One region of the Cupriavidus sp. GA3-3 genome, then DNA from elsewhere that is predicted to be linked to it. Evidence: predicted binding sites of a transcription regulator. Region 1 holds the regulator's gene; each other region holds the start of a gene.
The links. Region 1 encodes FNR, which switches genes on or off when oxygen is low (the NO sensors DNR and NnrR bind a similar motif). Its sites were predicted from a motif close to TTGATNNNNATCAA; they were not measured.
Positions count from the first base shown of each region.

Region 2: a site for FNR is predicted at 3,100-3,113, ahead of C265_RS29240 (universal stress protein). Genes of this name have one in related genera too.
Region 3: a site for FNR is predicted at 3,552-3,565, ahead of C265_RS31295 (DUF3149 domain-containing protein). Genes of this name have one in related genera too.

Region 1 covers NZ_KB944471.1:215,265-220,683, forward strand. Annotated here, with positions in the region: gene C265_RS10995 (sulfite exporter TauE/SafE family protein) at 1-654, opposite strand, end outside; gene fnr (fumarate/nitrate reduction transcriptional regulator Fnr) at 733-1,458, shown strand; gene C265_RS11005 (hypothetical protein) at 1,522-1,767, opposite strand; gene C265_RS11010 (membrane protein) at 1,764-1,973, opposite strand; gene ccoG (cytochrome c oxidase accessory protein CcoG) at 2,003-3,475, opposite strand; gene ccoP (cytochrome-c oxidase, cbb3-type subunit III) at 3,525-4,442, opposite strand; gene C265_RS11025 (cytochrome oxidase) at 4,445-4,609, opposite strand; gene ccoO (cytochrome-c oxidase, cbb3-type subunit II) at 4,613-5,275, opposite strand; gene ccoN (cytochrome-c oxidase, cbb3-type subunit I) at 5,294-5,419, opposite strand, start outside.
Region 2 covers NZ_KB944504.1:161,867-167,285, reverse strand. Annotated here, with positions in the region: gene C265_RS29255 (RidA family protein) at 1-43, shown strand, start outside; gene C265_RS31945 (cytochrome c) at 298-681, shown strand; gene C265_RS29245 (LysR substrate-binding domain-containing protein) at 1,507-2,334, opposite strand; gene C265_RS32715 (hypothetical protein) at 2,366-2,542, shown strand; gene C265_RS29240 (universal stress protein) at 3,166-3,606, shown strand; gene nhaA (Na+/H+ antiporter NhaA) at 3,823-5,235, shown strand.
Region 3 covers NZ_KB944469.1:7,746-13,164, forward strand. Annotated here, with positions in the region: gene C265_RS08210 (c-type cytochrome) at 1-647, shown strand, start outside; gene C265_RS08215 (MFS transporter) at 1,272-2,672, shown strand; gene upp (uracil phosphoribosyltransferase) at 2,875-3,525, shown strand; gene C265_RS31295 (DUF3149 domain-containing protein) at 3,653-3,817, shown strand; gene C265_RS08225 (helicase HerA-like C-terminal domain-containing protein) at 3,870-5,396, opposite strand.

The sequences.
Region 1 (5,419 bases):
TCGCACGCCGGGACGTCGCGACAGCGTACGCAAATAGCCTGACAGGCCGGAGAGCACCAGCAGGTTAGGCAGTGTGCCGAGCCCGAACACGCCCATCACGAGTGCGCCGGACGCCGCATTGCCCGCCAGCAGCGCGAGCGTGAGCGCCCCATAGACCATGCCGCACGGCACCAGCCCCCACGCCAGGCCCACGCCGTATCGCCGCGCCAGGCAGCCGCGTGCGCGCACAAAGGACGGCATGCCGCGTGCCACGCCACCCAGCCGGCGCGCCACCGCTGCGCTGGCACGCGACGCCAGCCGCTCCAGCCAGTCGACGGTAAACGTGTTGCCGCGCAGCAACCGCCAGCCCGACCCCAGCAGCATGACGCTGCCCGCGCCGAACAGCCAGCGCTGCACCGGCAGATAGTCCTGTTTCCACGCCGAAGCACCGACCGCGCCTAGCGCGGCCCCAAGCAGCATATAGGTCGAGATCCGGCCCAGGTGCATTATCAGCAACTCGCCGAGCCAGGCGGCACGGCTGGGCACCAGACTGATCGTCGCCGCCGCGCCGTGACGCTGCTCCACGGCCAGCGCCACGCCGCCGCACATGGCGGCGCAGTGGACCCCGCCCAGCAAAGCCAGCAGAAAAACGCTGATCAGTACGCCAAGTGTCAATTCTCACTCCCTACCACATCACATCGCACGGTAAAATGCCGTTATCGCGCCCTCGCTGCCATTTCTAGCAGGTTCCAATTGCTCACCTCCATTCCCATTACCGAGATGTCACCACGCTGCTCCACCTGTGCGATGGGGCAGCTGTGCCTTCCGGTCGGCATGTCGCAGCAAGACCTCGCCAAGATGGACACGCTGGTTCAGGAACGCATCCGTGTGCACAAGGGTGAAACCCTGTATCGCATGGGCGATCCGCTCACCGCGGTCTATGCCGTGCGCTTTGGCACGCTCAAGACCCACGTCACCACTGAAGACGGCCGCTCGCAGATTACCGGCTTCCACCTGCCCGGCGAAATTGTCGGTCTCGACGGGCTGGGCGAGATGCAGCATGCCTCCGATGCCGCCGCGCTGGAGGACACCGAAGTCTGCGTGGTCCGCATGAGCGAGTTGCAGTCCCTGTCGGCAGACCTGCCGTCGCTGCAGCAGCAGTTCCTGCGCCTGATGGGCAAGGAAATCACGCATGACCAACTGATGCTGGTCACGCTGGGCTCGATGCGCGCCGAGGAACGGCTTGCCGCCTTCCTGATCAACCTCTCTGAGCGCCTGTCGGCACGCGGCTATTCGGCGTCCGAGTTCGTGATGCGCATGAGCCGCGAAGAGATCGGCAGCTACCTGGGCCTGAAGCTCGAAACCGTCAGCCGCCTGTTCTCCCGCTTTGCCGAAGCCGGCCTGATCCAGATTCGCCAGCGCCACGTCAAGCTCGTGGACATCGACGGCATCAAGCAGCTCTACAGCCGCTCCTGCTAAGCGGCCAAGGCGCTGCCAGGTACCGCATGCGGACATGGCAGCGCAGACCTCACACCGATCCGCTTATTCCAGTTCGTCGGTATCGCTGAGCCGCGTCGGCATGGTGTAGAGCGTCAGTCCGCTGGACAACGCGCAGAACACCCAGGCCATCAGGAAACCAACGGTGTAGACCGATTCGCGGGACGCTTCGATCGGCTGGCCGAAGAAGTTCAGGTCACCGGGATCCACCACCGAAAACACCGTCGCGGTCGCGAACCCGGCCATCAGGAACGCCGGCCAGAGTACCCACATCAGCCAGCGCAACCTCATGGCTGCCTCACAGCGGCAGCCTTGGGCGGCGCGGCGTCGGCCTTCTCGACCACCAGGCCATGGCGCGTTGCACCCTGCACCGGCATGTCCGGATGCGTGGATGCCAGCCAGATCGTCACGCCACACGCCACCATCGCCACCAGCGGGCCGCTCATCAACAGCCACGGCCACGGCTCCTTCCACCACGGATTGCCTTGCTGACTCATCTTGCCCCCTTCATCTTGACGACCTAGCTTCACAAATCGCGCGGCACGATGAAACTGGTGGATTGCCGGATTTCGGCATGCCCCCGCTCCGTGCCTTCGCTCGTCACCGTCACGTTGATCTTGTGCGTGCCCTGCGCCGCGGCCTCGATCGGCACGCGGATCCGGATCGGCAGCAACCGGTTGGACGTCGGCGCCAGCGATTCGGCCTGCTTGTCGTATTCCACGGTCAGGTTCTTCAGTTCGTCGCTGTCGGCGCGCACGCTGATCTGCATCGGCGCTTCGGTGGTGTTGATCAGCTGCAGGCGATAGACATTCTCGATCCAGCGGCCTTCCACTTCACGGCCGAGCGCACCACGGTCGCGGATGATGTCGACCTTCAGCGGCGTGCGCAGCGCGATCGAAGCCATGAACCCGGCCAGCAACGCCACCCAGATCACGGAATAAATGACCACGCGCGGGCGCAGCAGGCGCTTGCGTGATGCCGCCGCGGACAAGCCCTTGCGCATCGCGTTTTCCGAGGTGTACCGGATCAGGCCGCGCGGATATTCCATCTTGTCCATGACCTGGTCGCAGGCGTCGATGCAGGCGCCGCAGCCGATGCACTCGTACTGCAGGCCGTCGCGGATATCGATGCCCGTCGGGCACACCTGCACGCAGATGCTGCAGTTGACGCAGTCGCCAAGCCCCGCCTTGTGGTGGTCGGTCTTGCGCGACCGGCTTCCGCGCGGCTCGCCGCGGCCGACGTCGTAGGTCACGACATAGGTATCGCGATCCACCATCACGCTCTGGAAACGCGCATACGGGCACATGTACTTGCACACCTGCTCGCGCATGAAGCCCGCATTGCCCCAGGTGGCGAACGCGTAGAACAGCATCCAGAACGACTGCCACGGCCCCAGCGACAGGCTGAGCACCTCGCCGCCCAGTTCGCGGATCGGTGCGAAATAGCCGATGAAGGTAAAGCCGGTCCAGAGCGCAATCAGCACCCACAGGAAGTGCTTGGTCGCCTTGAGACGGAACTTGCGCAGGCTCCACGGATCGCCATCGAGCCGGATGCGGGCGATGCGGTCGCCTTCGACCCGCCGCTCGATCCACATGAAGATCTCGGTGTAGACCGTCTGCGGACAGGCATAGCCGCAGAACAGCCGCCCCGCGATCGCCGTGAACAGGAACAGCGCCAGCGCCGAGATGACCAGCAGCACCGCCAGGTAGATGACGTCCTGCGGCCACAGCACCAGCCCGAAGATGTAGAACTTGCGCTCGCCAAGGTCAAACAGCACGGCCTGGCGGCCATTCCATTGGAGCCAGGGCGTGCCGTAGTAGATCAGCTGGGTCAGGATCACCAGCCAGACCCGCCAGCTGGAGAATGCGCCCGTCACCGAGCGCGGGTAGATCTTGCGGCGGACCTCGTAGAGCGTTTCGTCAGAGGTCTCGCCCGGCGCAGCGGCCGACCGTTGCAGGTCGGCCGCCCGGGCCATTTCTTCGGTCCCGGGTGCGTTCATGGGCATGCTCTCCCGCGAGCTGCCAGCGCCCGCTCACATGAGTCGTCGGTCATTGCCCGGCTCCGCCCCCAGTATTGGACAGACCCCAGACATAGGCCGTCAGCATCCGGATGCGTTCAGGCGTCAGGATCTCCTCATGCGCAGGCATGTGGTTGTTATGGCCCTTCAGGATTGCGTCGACGATACTGCCTTCCGAGCTGCCATACAGCCAGACGTTGTCCGCCAGGTTGGGCGCGCCGAGCGCCTGGTTGCCCTTGCCGCCGGCGCCGTGGCATGCCACGCAGGTCGTCTTGAAGGCGCCCTCGCCACGCGACGCACGGATCGGGTCCGACGACAGGCCCGACAGCGAGCGCACGTATTGCGCCACGTCGCCCGCCTGCTTGGCGTCGATGGCCGCGGCAAACGGCGGCATCACGCCATTGCGGCCCTTGGTGATGGTCTGCTGGATGATGTCGGGTTCGCCACCATAGAGCCAGTCGCTGTCTGTCAGGTTCGGAAAGCCGCGGCTGCCGCGCGCGTCCGAGCCGTGGCATTGTGCGCAGTAGTTCAGGAACAGGCGCTGGCCGATCTCGCGCGCCTGCGGATCCGCCGCCACCTGCTTGACGTCCATCTTCAGGTACTTGGAGTAGATCTCGTTCTGCATTTTCTCCTGCGCCGCGCGGTGCGCGGCAAGTTCGCCCTGCGTGGAGAACTTCAGCACGCCGGCATACGAACCCAGTCCCGGATACAGCACCAGGTAGGCCAGGCTGAAGATGCAGGCCAGCAGGAACATCCACATCCACCAGCGCGGCAACGGGTTGTTCAGCTCGCGCAGGTCACCGTCCCAGACATGGCCGGTGTCTTCAGTGCCGCCGGCGGTCTTGGCGACCTTGCGTTGCGAGAACAGCAGCCACACGCACCAGACGATGCCGATGAGCGCGATAGCGGCAATGTAATAACTCCAGAATTCGGAAATGAAATCGCTCATGGCTAGGTGTTCCGGCTCGATGTTGTCGTGGTTTCGTCAGGCAGCGCGAACGGCAGCATGGCGGATTCCCGGTTAGCGGCCTGCCGGCCGGCGGACCAGGCCCACCAGCAGATCCCCAGGAAGACGACCATCGACACGACGGTCGCAATGGCAGTGATCATGGCCATGGCTTACTCCTTGGGTGCCGCAGCCGCGGCGGAATCCACGCGGACGTTGCGGCGGTTGGTGCCCAGGCCTTGCAGGTAGGCAACCAGCGCATCTTCTTCGGTCTTGCCCTTGAGCTCGTCCGGTGCCTTGGCGATCTCGGCATCCGTGTACGGCACGCCCAGGCGCACCAGCGCGCGCATGCGGGCCTGGATGTCGTTGGTGGGCAGCTCGGCCTTTTCCAGCCACGGGTACGATGGCATCACGGATTCCGGCACCACGTCGCGCGGATTGCGCAGGTGGATGCGCTGCCAGTCATCCGAGTAGCGCCCGCCCACGCGCGCCAGGTCGGGACCGGTGCGCTTGGAGCCCCACAGGAACGGGTGGTCGTAGACCGACTCGCCCGCCGTGGAGAAGTGGCCGTAGCGCTCGGTCTCGGCCTGCAGCGTGCGGACCTGCTGCGAGTGGCAGCCGACGCAGCCTTCACGGATATAGATATCGCGGCCCATCAGCCGCAGCGGCGAATACGGGGTGATGCCCGGATCCGGCTCGGTGGTGGAGTGCTGGAAGAACAGCGGCACGATCTGGACCAGACCCGCAATGCTGACCACGAGGATCGTGCAGATGATCAGCCAGCCGATGTTCTTCTCCAGCGTTTCGTGGGAAAAGAAGCGTTGTTTGTCGGACATCTTTCTATCCTGGATTGATCAGTGGGCAGAGGCAGTGATGCTGGCCGGAATCGGCGCATCCACGGCGGGCTTGCCGACAATGGTCTTGAGCACGTTGTAGGCCATCAGCAGCATGCCGGACAGGAAGCACAGGCCACCCAGCAA
Region 2 (5,419 bases), on a different contig from region 1:
CACCGTCATGGCGAGCCGTGTGCCGTCGCGGCGGCCACAGTAGAAGACATAGGCTAACTAGCGGTGTGCCGCAACCGGGAGGGCGGAGCTCGAGTGGCCGGGCGCAGGTAGTGGGACAGCGCACCTAACTCTCGGTTGAACATGACTGAGTGCGCCGAGCCGCCGCCTGCGAGGCGGGTTGCCCAGGGATCGGCTTGGCGGCCCGACGAGCTGTCGCGTGTCGTGGCCCTCATGTGTTGCAGTGGTGCTCCCCGGTATTTCCTCTCGATTATGATCTGATTTATACAATAAGGCCAAATGAAAGTAAGAGCATTATGCATCGCTTCGCTAGGAGTTGTGGTGCTAACTCAAACATCACTATCCTGTGCGCAAAATTTTAATGGGAAAAATCTCTTTACGCAGAGATGTGCCATATGCCATGGAGCAGACCTCAAAGGGACAGGGCCATTGGCCAAGAAAAGCATTCCTCCCACACCTGATCTGACAACCGCCGCTTTCAAAAGACGACTCAATGATTATCCTGGTGTTATTGTTTCATCGGTGATACTTCGTCCAAATGGAGACTTGATTCCAAGAACTTTGCAAGAGAATGGTGTAAGGCTGGCGCCGCACTCTTGGACTGTTCAAGATTTTCGAGATTTAAATAAATACATGAGTGGTGTGATTTCAAATAGCCGGTGATCGTGAGGCAAGAAGACGATACGGAAGTTCGGTGATCGCGGCCACTTTTCCTTGTGTCCGGCCGTTAGCCAGACGACATTAGTCTGGCGTGAAGGGCGGCCAGATTCTAAGAGACTGCTCTGGATTTGAACCGTTGTCTGCGCCGGTTCGTAGGCAGTTCAACTATGGAGCTTGCGCATCCGCATGTCCTCGATCATGCGCTGGCGCGGCGGGCTGATGGTAGGCGTCGGGATTGACATGGCTGTGCTCCTGTCGAGAATCGAGGCAAATTGCCTCGATTCTCAACATAGGGAACAGCACAGGCGGTTCAGTCACTTTGTGCAATGGCCGGAGGGCTACCGCGCGAACGGTTTAGTCCACTGGCCGGACCCGGACGACCGCGCAGGTTGGTGGATGACTGTGATCGTAGACCGTGCCTCCTGCCCTACCTTCGACACGACGTTGCTGTCTCAGGACAGGTTCACTGCTTCACGGGCCAACTTCAACGAAGAGACCAGGCGGTGCACAGAACGCACGCCCGTGCCGACTTTTGAAAACATGCTGGCGGTACGACCTTATGCCACGCCTTAACATGGCCAGTCTTGCAGTGCTCAGCCATCTCACTTGCGTCGATCCGTTTCCATCACCGGGCCCTGGGCAGCATGCAGCGGGAATCGGCCTGGCCCGTCGACGCCGCACCCCGGCGAGGAGCCGGCGCGTCGTGTCGCGCTGGCGTGGCTGACCTCGGCCGATCCGGCAAATGCGGTGCGCCTCGCATCTGATGAAGAGCGCGGCGCGCTGCTATCTGCCTTTAGTACAGACTCAAGTAGCCCGGCGGGGTTACCATCAGCCGTTTCCCTCGTCCCCCCCGAAGCCGTCGATCAGCGCATCCCATCTTGGCGGCGCGGTAAATACCTCATCCAGCAAGTCGAGGAATGGCCGCACGTTGGGGCTTGCGCGCCGGCTCTCGGGCCATAGCGCGGTAATGTTCGCGCGAGGGACCGCTAACCGCGGCATGACCGGGACCAGCTCCCCTCGCATCACATGCGTCGCCGCCAGATAGGTCGGCATGATGCCGATCCCGCCGCCGGCGATGACGATCGACGCCACCACGTCGCTTACATCCGCGACGATGCCCGCATCCGGAGCAATCTCGACCAGCTCCCCATCCACGGAAGACGGCCAGCGCAACGCCTGGCCCGAACTCTGGAAGCGGAATTTCACGCAGTCATGCCGATCCAGCTCCTCCGGGCGCGTGGGCGTGCCTTTCCGAGCCAGGTACGCGGGCGCGGCAAACGCGCAGATCCGGTGCGGCGCCAGATGGCGCGAGATCAGGCGGGAATTCGGGAGATCGCCTACGCGGATGGCGATATCGATGCCCTCGGCAACGAGGTCGGCCATCTGGTCGCGGATGCGCAGGTCGACCGCGAGGGCGGGATGCCGCGCGCGAAATAGCACCAGCGCCGGTGCCAGCACATGCACGCCGATCGGATACGGCGCCGCCACGCGGATTATCCCGGAAGGACCGTTTCTAGTGGAAATCGCGGCCTGCTGTATTTCCTCCGCTTCGTGCAACAGGCGCATCGCGCGCTCGCGCAACCCCTCGCCCTCGTGGGTCAGGCGCAACGACCTCGTTGTGCGGATGAACAGCGGGATCCCGAGCTGCTTCAACACGCTTTCACCCGGCACCACCGACACCCCGCTGTTGGGCCGCACGCTCGGCGACGCCCGCGGCGGCTATGTCACGGAGCTCAGCGCACGGCTGCCGCTGAAGAAGATCGTTCCTATGCAACAGGCTGCCGCCGCCGTCATGTTCCTGATCCAGAACGACTTCATGAACGGCGAGACGCTGCACATCGACGGCGGCCAGCGCCTGGTTTGAGCCGGCCTTGCCGGCAGCCAACGGCCAGGTTCCGTTTGGCCGGGGACGACATTGACCTAGCCTCACGCCGGCCGGCGCTCTTCAACGATCTTCTTGTCGCTACTGGCTGACGTGCCGGGCCCGGACGTCGCGCGAACTCATGACTTTCTTCCTGCTGGCTCCATGAGCACCGAACCAGGCTAATTGCGGCGCACGAAAGAGCCGCCATCTGCGGCTGATCCTCTACTTACCGCTTTAGGAGTCTTGAGTGCATCGAACGTTGCACCGACGCGATACCACCAATAAGTAGGCTTCGATAACCTCGCGTCGTTTGCGCGCATTGTTTCGGACGTCGCCGCGATTGCCCACCCATTCTTGAAGCCCTCGTCAACATTGTCGACAGCTTTTCTATTGTCGGACGGCGGCTGATAGTGCCTAGCACGAAGCGATCGGAGACCGCTCCATCGACAGCAAGGAGTCGGGCCATGCCGGGGTAACATTCAGGTACGTGTGCGACGTACTCCGGCGCGGGTGGTACACCGGGTTCTGCCTGGTTACAGGTTTGAGAGCGTGCTGCTTTGACGTGAATCAATCACAGGCGGAAGAGCTTACGTAAGCTTGAATCGTTGCTATAGGAGGCCGGGATGACCATTGTCGTGCTACCGAGCGACGGCTCGCCATACAGCATTAGAGCCGCGAGAAGACTGGTTTCTCCCGGTCTCTTTGAGCGCCCGCTGGAAGTGCACCTAGTGCACGCGTTTCCCGATATCAGCGGCAGGGCGCAGGCATATTTCTCGAAGCCCCAGATCGATCAGTGGGCAAACGAGGCCGCAGATAACGCATTCCAGGCAATTCGCCCATTACTGAAGGCGGCTCACTGTGCGGTGACCGAACATGCTTGCATTGGTGAGCCAGCGCCACGAATCGTAGACGTGGTGCTAGCGTGCCGAGCCGACGTCATCGTCATGGGCACGCACGGCCGGGGCGCTTTCCTGTCGGCCGTCCTCGGGTCGGTGGCAGCGCGCGTGTTAGCTTCCTCTCCCGTTCCGGTCTTGCTGGTGCCTAAGCACCATGGCCATGACTGAAGTGCGGCCACGGTGACACGCGATAGAGGTGAGTCTGCAGCAGTGCATGTCTGCGGGTTCCGCTGCTAGCGCAGGGGGACGGCTGCCGTCACAGACCGCATGTTGTCGTGCCGTCGCTTGTCGGCTGCTCATGTACAATCGCCGATAGGGTGTCTACGCTGCACGTCGCAGTGAGACAGGTTAATGCGTTGGTCGGGCCGCCAACGCAAATGCTCTATGACTGTGGACCGACTCCCGCCCCCACCGCCCCCACCACGGCAACCATTGCCGCGTGCTCAAGTTTTAGCCGAGAAGGCATTCTCGGCGCTCGAACATTTTCTTCATATCGAGGCCGTTAGCGGCATTGTCCTGCTCGCCGCCGCCGGGATCGCGCTGCTTTGGGCGAATTCCCCCGCTTCCCACAGCTACCACGCCCTATGGCATACCCCGCTCTCATTCGGGATAGGTAGCCATCTGGTATCGCAATCCCTGCATTTTTGGATCAACGACGCCCTGATGACCATCTTCTTTCTCGTCGTTGGGATGGAAATCCGGCGCGAAATCCATGAGGGAGCGCTGGCGAACGTGCGCCTTTCGGCCCTGCCAATGGCTGCGGCGCTTGGTGGCGTGATCGTCCCCGCGTTGATCTACCTCGCGATAAACACAGAGATGCCCCAGCGCCAGGGTTGGGCGGTGCCAACCGCTACTGACATCGCGTTCGCCGTCGGGGTGCTCGCGTTACTCGGCAAATCCATACCCGGCAACGTTCGAGTGTTCCTGCTCGCGCTGGCGATCATCGACGACATTGTCGCGGTCCTGATTATCGCAGTGGCCTTCTCGGGCGGGTTGGACTATGGGGGGCTTCTTGTTGCAGGTACAGGTATTCTAATGGTCCTGGGGCTGCAATGGATCGGCGTCGGAACCGCCTATGCTTACGTCGTACCGGGGGCCATTCTGTGGCTGGGAATGCTGAAGACCGGTGCCCACCCGACGCTCGCTGGCGTCGTGCTTGGCATGATGACGCCGGTACTGCCCGGTCGCACGCGAGAACGGCCTTTGGATGTGGCCATGCGTGCGCTCCTTGATCTGCGCGCTCGCGCGACCGCTCGGACACCTAAACCAGAACACATCGCGGCACCGCTTAAGCAACTGCGTCACGCCCAGCGGGAGCTACTACCGCCCGTGATCCGTGTACAGATGGCGCTTCACCCTTGGGTCGCCTACCTTGTCATGCCGCTCTTTGCCTTGGCAAATGCCGGAGTGAGCATTGATGGCGTCGATCTCACTAGCGGCGGATCGCTAGGCGCGATGTTTGGTGTTGTCCTTGCACTGGTCGTAGGCAAACCTCTCGGCATCGTGTCGGTCAGCTGGCTGGCCGTACGCCTGGGCTGGTGCCAGTTGCCGCCCGACGTGACCTGGCGCGGCGTATGCCTGGTTGGACTACTGGCCGGCATCGGCTTCACGATGTCGATATTCATCGCCACGCTTGCGTTCGAGGATGTCAACCTACTTGGGGCTGCCAAGCTTGGCGTGCTCTTGGCATCGGCGATAGCTGCCACCATAGGGCTGACCTGGGGTTTCATTTATGCCAGGGGCCGAAGACCGAGCATGGAACGCGCCGACGAATCTACTGCGGCGGCGTCCGACTGAAGGGGCTACGCGTGCATCGGCGTGGGAAGTTGCTACAGAATCGATGTCCGCTAGGACAGGCAGGGAGTTGATTCGCCCGTTACGGTAAGACGCGCTCGCGGCGCAAGCGAGCCTGCTACTACTGGTATGGTGATGTTGGGGTGGACTAAATCATGGGCGCCTATCAGCCACCAGTCCAAGCCAT
Region 3 (5,419 bases), on a different contig from region 1:
GCCGCCAGTACCTGACCGGCGGCAGCGCCGAAGGCTGGGAAGCGCCGCCGCTGACCGCGCTGTCGCAAGCACCGCTGCCCTGGACCGAAGCGGCGCTGTTCACCTACCTGCGCGGCGGCTATGCGCCGCACCATGGCGCCGCGGCCGGACCGATGGCACCGGTGGTCGAGGAACTGGCGCAACTGCCTGAGTCCGACGTGCGCGCGATTGCGCACTACGTGGCCTCGTTCGGCACGCCAGCGCCCTCGCCTGCCGTACTGGCCGCACAGGCAGCGCAGCTCGAGCAGCGCAGCGCGCAGGCCGCGCGCACCCTGGGCGGTCCCGGCGAACGCCTGTACCAGAGCGCATGCGCGGTCTGCCACCAGTCGGACCAGGGCATCGCCCAGTTCGGTGTCAAGCCTTCGCTGGCGCTCAATACGAACCTGCACAGCAAGCTGCCGGACAACGTGATCCAGGTGCTGCTGCAAGGCATGCCGGCACCGCCCAACAGCGAACTGGGGGCGATGCCGGCCTATGCCGACACGCTCGACGACCAGCAGATCGCGCAACTGACGCAGTACCTGCGCGCGCGCTTTGCGCCCGACAAACCCGCATGGCAGGACCTGGAGAACACCGTCGCGCGCCTGCGCGCGATGCCTGCCCACTAGGACTAGCAGACCCGGCGGGGCCGGCTCGCCGCGCCTACCGCATCCACGCTGACCGCACCTACGCCGTGCCTGGCAAGGCGCTTCGCCACCGGGCAGGGAACGTGCATTCCCGCGCCGGCGCCATGCGCGCCACGCGCGGGAAAACCCCGAGGAGGGAAAACGCAATTCGGCCTTGCCCGCCAGTTTCATGTAGCTTACGCTGAACGATCATGTAGTGCGCACTACATGAGTGCCGCGTGGCTCGCAGCGGTGCCGCCCCGCACAAGGACGGCGCGCCGCAAGCGGCAGACGAGACAACAAAACTAAAAGATTGGCCCTTTACATCACCGGAAGCGCTGGCCCGGGGCTTGCATAGTCCCCCGCAGCGCCGACCGGGAGGCCGGGCCTGGACCAACCAAGGGTAGACAACAAGGAGTGACTATGTCGTATCAGAACCAAGCAGGTGTTGCGAGCGTGCTACCGGGTCAGTTCTAGCCTCGCCAATTGGAGTACTCACCACGTTTCGTTGCAATTCGGTGCGATTGCCCCGGTGTGATCATCACGCATTAGTCAGTACCGTCTGGCCCTGCTTCGATACGTGTGCGTCCGAGTTCAAGAACCAGCCTATAAAGACAGGTAGACAACATGTCGTCATCAATTTCATCCATGGCAACAACGACCATCCCGGAAGTCACGCTAGGCGCGTCCCCACAGCCCAGCGCGCGGGGAGCGTCGCCTCAAACCATCACGATCGAGCAAGGCATCCGCGCGGCCGGCGTCGGCCGGTTCCAGTATCGGCTCTTCGTCATCTTCGGCCTGGTCTGGCTGGCTGACGCGATGCAGGTGCTGTCGATCGGCTTCACCGCGCCGTCGATTGCGGCGACCTTTGGCATTCCCGTACCGACCGCTCTGCAGACCGGGACGATGTTCTTTGTCGGCATGCTGATCGGCGCTTTCGTGTTCGGCCGGCTGGCTGACAGGATCGGCCGCCGGCCCGTGCTGATGATGGCGGTGGTCATCGACGCCATCTGCGGTGTCGCTTCCGCTTTCGCACCGGACTTCCAGTGGCTGCTGTTGCTGCGCTTCCTGACCGGCATCGGCGTCGGCGGCACGCTGCCCGTCGACTACACCATGATGGCCGAGTTCCTGCCCTCGGACCGGCGCGGTCGCTGGCTGGTCCTGCTGGAGTCGTTCTGGGCCGTCGGCACGATCCTGCTCGCCATTCTTGCGCTGATCGCCGTGTCGCGAGGCAATGATGCCTGGCGGCTGATTTTCCTCGTCACGGGCATCCCGGCCCTGGTCGGCGTGGTGTTCCGCTTCTTTGTTCCCGAGTCTCCGCTCTACCTGAATAAATCGGGTCGCTCGGCCGAGGCGCGCGCGGTGCTGCAGCGTGTCGCCACCGCCAATCGCGTGTCCGTTGAAATCGGCAACCTGGAGCCGCAGCCGATGGAGCGCAAGTCGGTCTTTGCGCTGTTCGCGCGCGGCTGCCGGCGCCGCACCATCTGCCTGCTTGCCGCCTGGGCGCTTATCTCGATCGCCTACTACGGCGTTTTCGTCTATCTGCCGGTCAAGCTGGCGGGCCAGGGCTTTGGCTTCATGCGCGGCCAGGTCTTCCTGATCGTGCTCGCGCTGGTGCAGCTCCCCGGGTTCGCGCTGGCCGCGCACGGCGTCGAGCGCTGGGGCCGCAAGCCGACCCTGATCGGCTTCCTGCTGCTCAGCGCGGCAGGCTGCATGCTCTACAGCCTGGGTACGTCCACCGCGCTTATCGTCGGCTCGACCCTGCTGATGAGCTTCTCGCTGCTCGGTACCTGGGGCGCCCTCTACGCCTTCACGCCCGAGGTGTACCCGACCGACCTGCGCGCCAGCGGGATGGGCACTGCGGGTGCGATGGCGCGCTTTGGCGGCCTGTTCGCGCCGTCCATCATTGCACCGATCATGGCCAGCCAGTTCACCCTCGCCCTGGCGCTGCTTTCGTCATTTCTTGCCGTGGCGGCGATCGCCATCTACATGGTGGATATCGAGTCGAAGAACCGCGCGCTTGACTAGCGCAAGGCGCCGCCGGACGCTCCCGGCGGTTCAGGGAGCCCGCCGGCGGCGCTGGCGTGGGCGGGTCCCGGAAGCGAAGCCACGGGCAGGGCGGCCCGCTTCCATTACAATCCGGCTGCAACGGCGCGGCGCGCTGGTCGACCCGATCTCGCCGCCCGCTTCACCTGCTTGCCCCTATCCCGCCGAGCCCTCGCCGCCAGCCATGAAACAAGACCCGCGCTTTCCCAACCTGTTCATCCTCGACCACCCGCTGATCCAGCACAAGCTCTCGCACATGCGCGACAAGGAAACGTCGACGCGCACCTTCCGCGAACTGCTGCGCGAGATCACGCTGCTGATGGGCTATGAGATCACCCGCAACCTGCCGCTGACCACGCGCCGCATCGAGACGCCGCTGGTGGAGCTGGACGCGCCGGTGATCGCCGGCAAGAAGCTGACCATCGTGCCAGTGCTGCGCGCGGGCGTGGGCATGAGCGACGGCCTGGTCGAGCTGATCCCGTCGGCGCGCATCGGCCATATCGGCGTGTACCGCGACGAGCAGCACCGCCCGGTGGAATACCTGGTGCGGCTGCCCGACGTGGAGGACCGCAGCTTCATCCTGTGCGACCCGATGGTCGCCACGGGCTATTCGGCTGCGCATGCCGTGGATGTGCTCAAGCGGCGCGGCGTGAAGGACGAGGCCATCACCTTCGTTGCGCTGGTGGCGGCGCCCGAGGGCGTGGAAGTGTTCCAGAAGGCGCATCCGAACGTGCAGCTGTTCGTGGCCTCGCTCGACAGCCATCTCGACGAGCACGCCTACATCGTGCCGGGCCTGGGCGATGCGGGCGACCGCCTGTTCGGCACCAAGAACTGAGTGGCGCGCGGCGGGCTGGCTTGCGCTTGACCGGCCTCAATAGTCCGCGCCACAGGGCTCCCTACACTGGCGGCAGGCGCCGGCGAGACCTCGCCGGCGGCCATCGCCAAAGCAAAGGGAGCCAAGCATGGAAGCCTTCAAGATCCTGTTCAGTACCAGCACCGGCCTGATGAGCCTGGGCGTGATCGTCTTCATCATCGGCATGGGGTGGTTCTTTGCGCGGATGTTCGCGCGCAAGATGCGCGAGGATGCGGCAGCGGCCAAGGCGCAGCAACAAGCGCAGCGTCGCTAAGGGAAAGGGCCGCATCGTGCGGCCCTTTCCGTCATTGCGTCAGTCCGGGTCTTTACTTCTTCTTGCCCAGCAGGCTCCCCAGCACGCCGCGGATCAGCTCGCGCCCGACCTGCGAGCCCACCGTGCGCGCGGCCGACTTGGCCATCGACTCCAGGATCGAATCGCCGCGGCCGGTCTTGCCGGTGCCCTTGGTCAGCGTGCCGAAGATGTCGCCGGCCGTGCCGAGCCAGCCGCTGTCCTGCTCGCCCGCTGGCTGCCCCGCCGGCGCGCCTCCGGCGCCCTTGCCGTTGCCATTGCCGACCGTCGCCACGCTGCCGCGCAGCTTTTCATAGGCGGATTCGCGGTCCACGGTCTTCTCGTAGGTGCCCGCCACCAGCGAACCGGCGATCAGCTGCTTGCGCTCTTCCTCCGTCGCCGGGCCGATGCGGCTGCCCGGTGCCAGCACCCAGGCGCGCTCGGTCACGCAGGGCGTGCCCTTGGCATCCAGGAACGACACCAGGGCCTCGCCCACGCCCAGTTCGCCGATCGCGGTTTCCAGGTCCAGCTTGGGGTTGGCGCGCATGGTGGTGGCCGCCACCTTGACCGCCTTCTGGTCGCGCGGGGTAAAGGCGCGCAGCGCATGCTGCACGCGGTTGCCCAGTTGGCCCAGCACGGTGTCGGGGATGTCGATCGGGTTCTGCGTGACGAAGTACACGCCCACGCCCTTGGAACGCACCAGCCGCACCACCTGCTCGATCTTGTCGAGCAGCGCCTTGGGCGCATCGTTGAACAGCAGGTGGGCCTCGTCGAAGAAGAACACCAGCTTGGGCTTGTCCAGGTCGCCGGCCTCGGGCAGCTTCTCGAACAGCTCGGACAGCATCCACAGCAAGAAGGTCGCGTACAGCCGCGGCGCGTTCATCAGCTTGTCGGCGGCCAGGATATTGACCACGCCCTGGCCCTTCTCGGTCTGGATGAAGTCTTCCAGGTTCAGCATCGGCTCACCGAAGAAGACATCCCCACCCTGCGATTCCAGCGCGATCAGCCCGCGCTGGATGGCGCCGATCGAGGCGGCCGAGATATTGCCGTACTCGGTGGTGAACTGGCCGGCGTTGTCGCCGACGTACTGCAGCATGGCGCGCAGGTCCTTGGCATCGAGCAGCAGGAGGCCATTGGCGTCGGCAATGCGGAACACCAGGTTCAGCACCCCCTGCTGGGTGTCGTTCAACTCCAGCATGCGCGACAGCAGCAGCGGGCCCATGTGCGAAACCGTGGCGCGCACCGGGTGGCCCTTCTCGCCGAACACGTCCCACAGCGTGGTCGGGCACGCGCCCCATGCCGGCTCCGGCAGGTTCAGGTCGGCCAGGCGCTGCTTGAGCTTGTCGGACGGCTGGCCAGCCTGCGAAATGCCGGTCAAGTCACCTTTGACGTCCGCCATGAAGACCGGCACGCCCAGTCGCGAGAAGCCCTGCGCCAGGGTCTGCAGCGTGACGGTCTTGCCGGTGCCGGTGGCGCCGGTGATCAGCCCGTGCCGGTTGCCCATCTGCGGCAGCAGCACCAGTTCATGTTCGGCGTTCTTGGCGATGAGGATGGGGTCGGCCATGATGTTCCTGGGGTTTTGAGGTC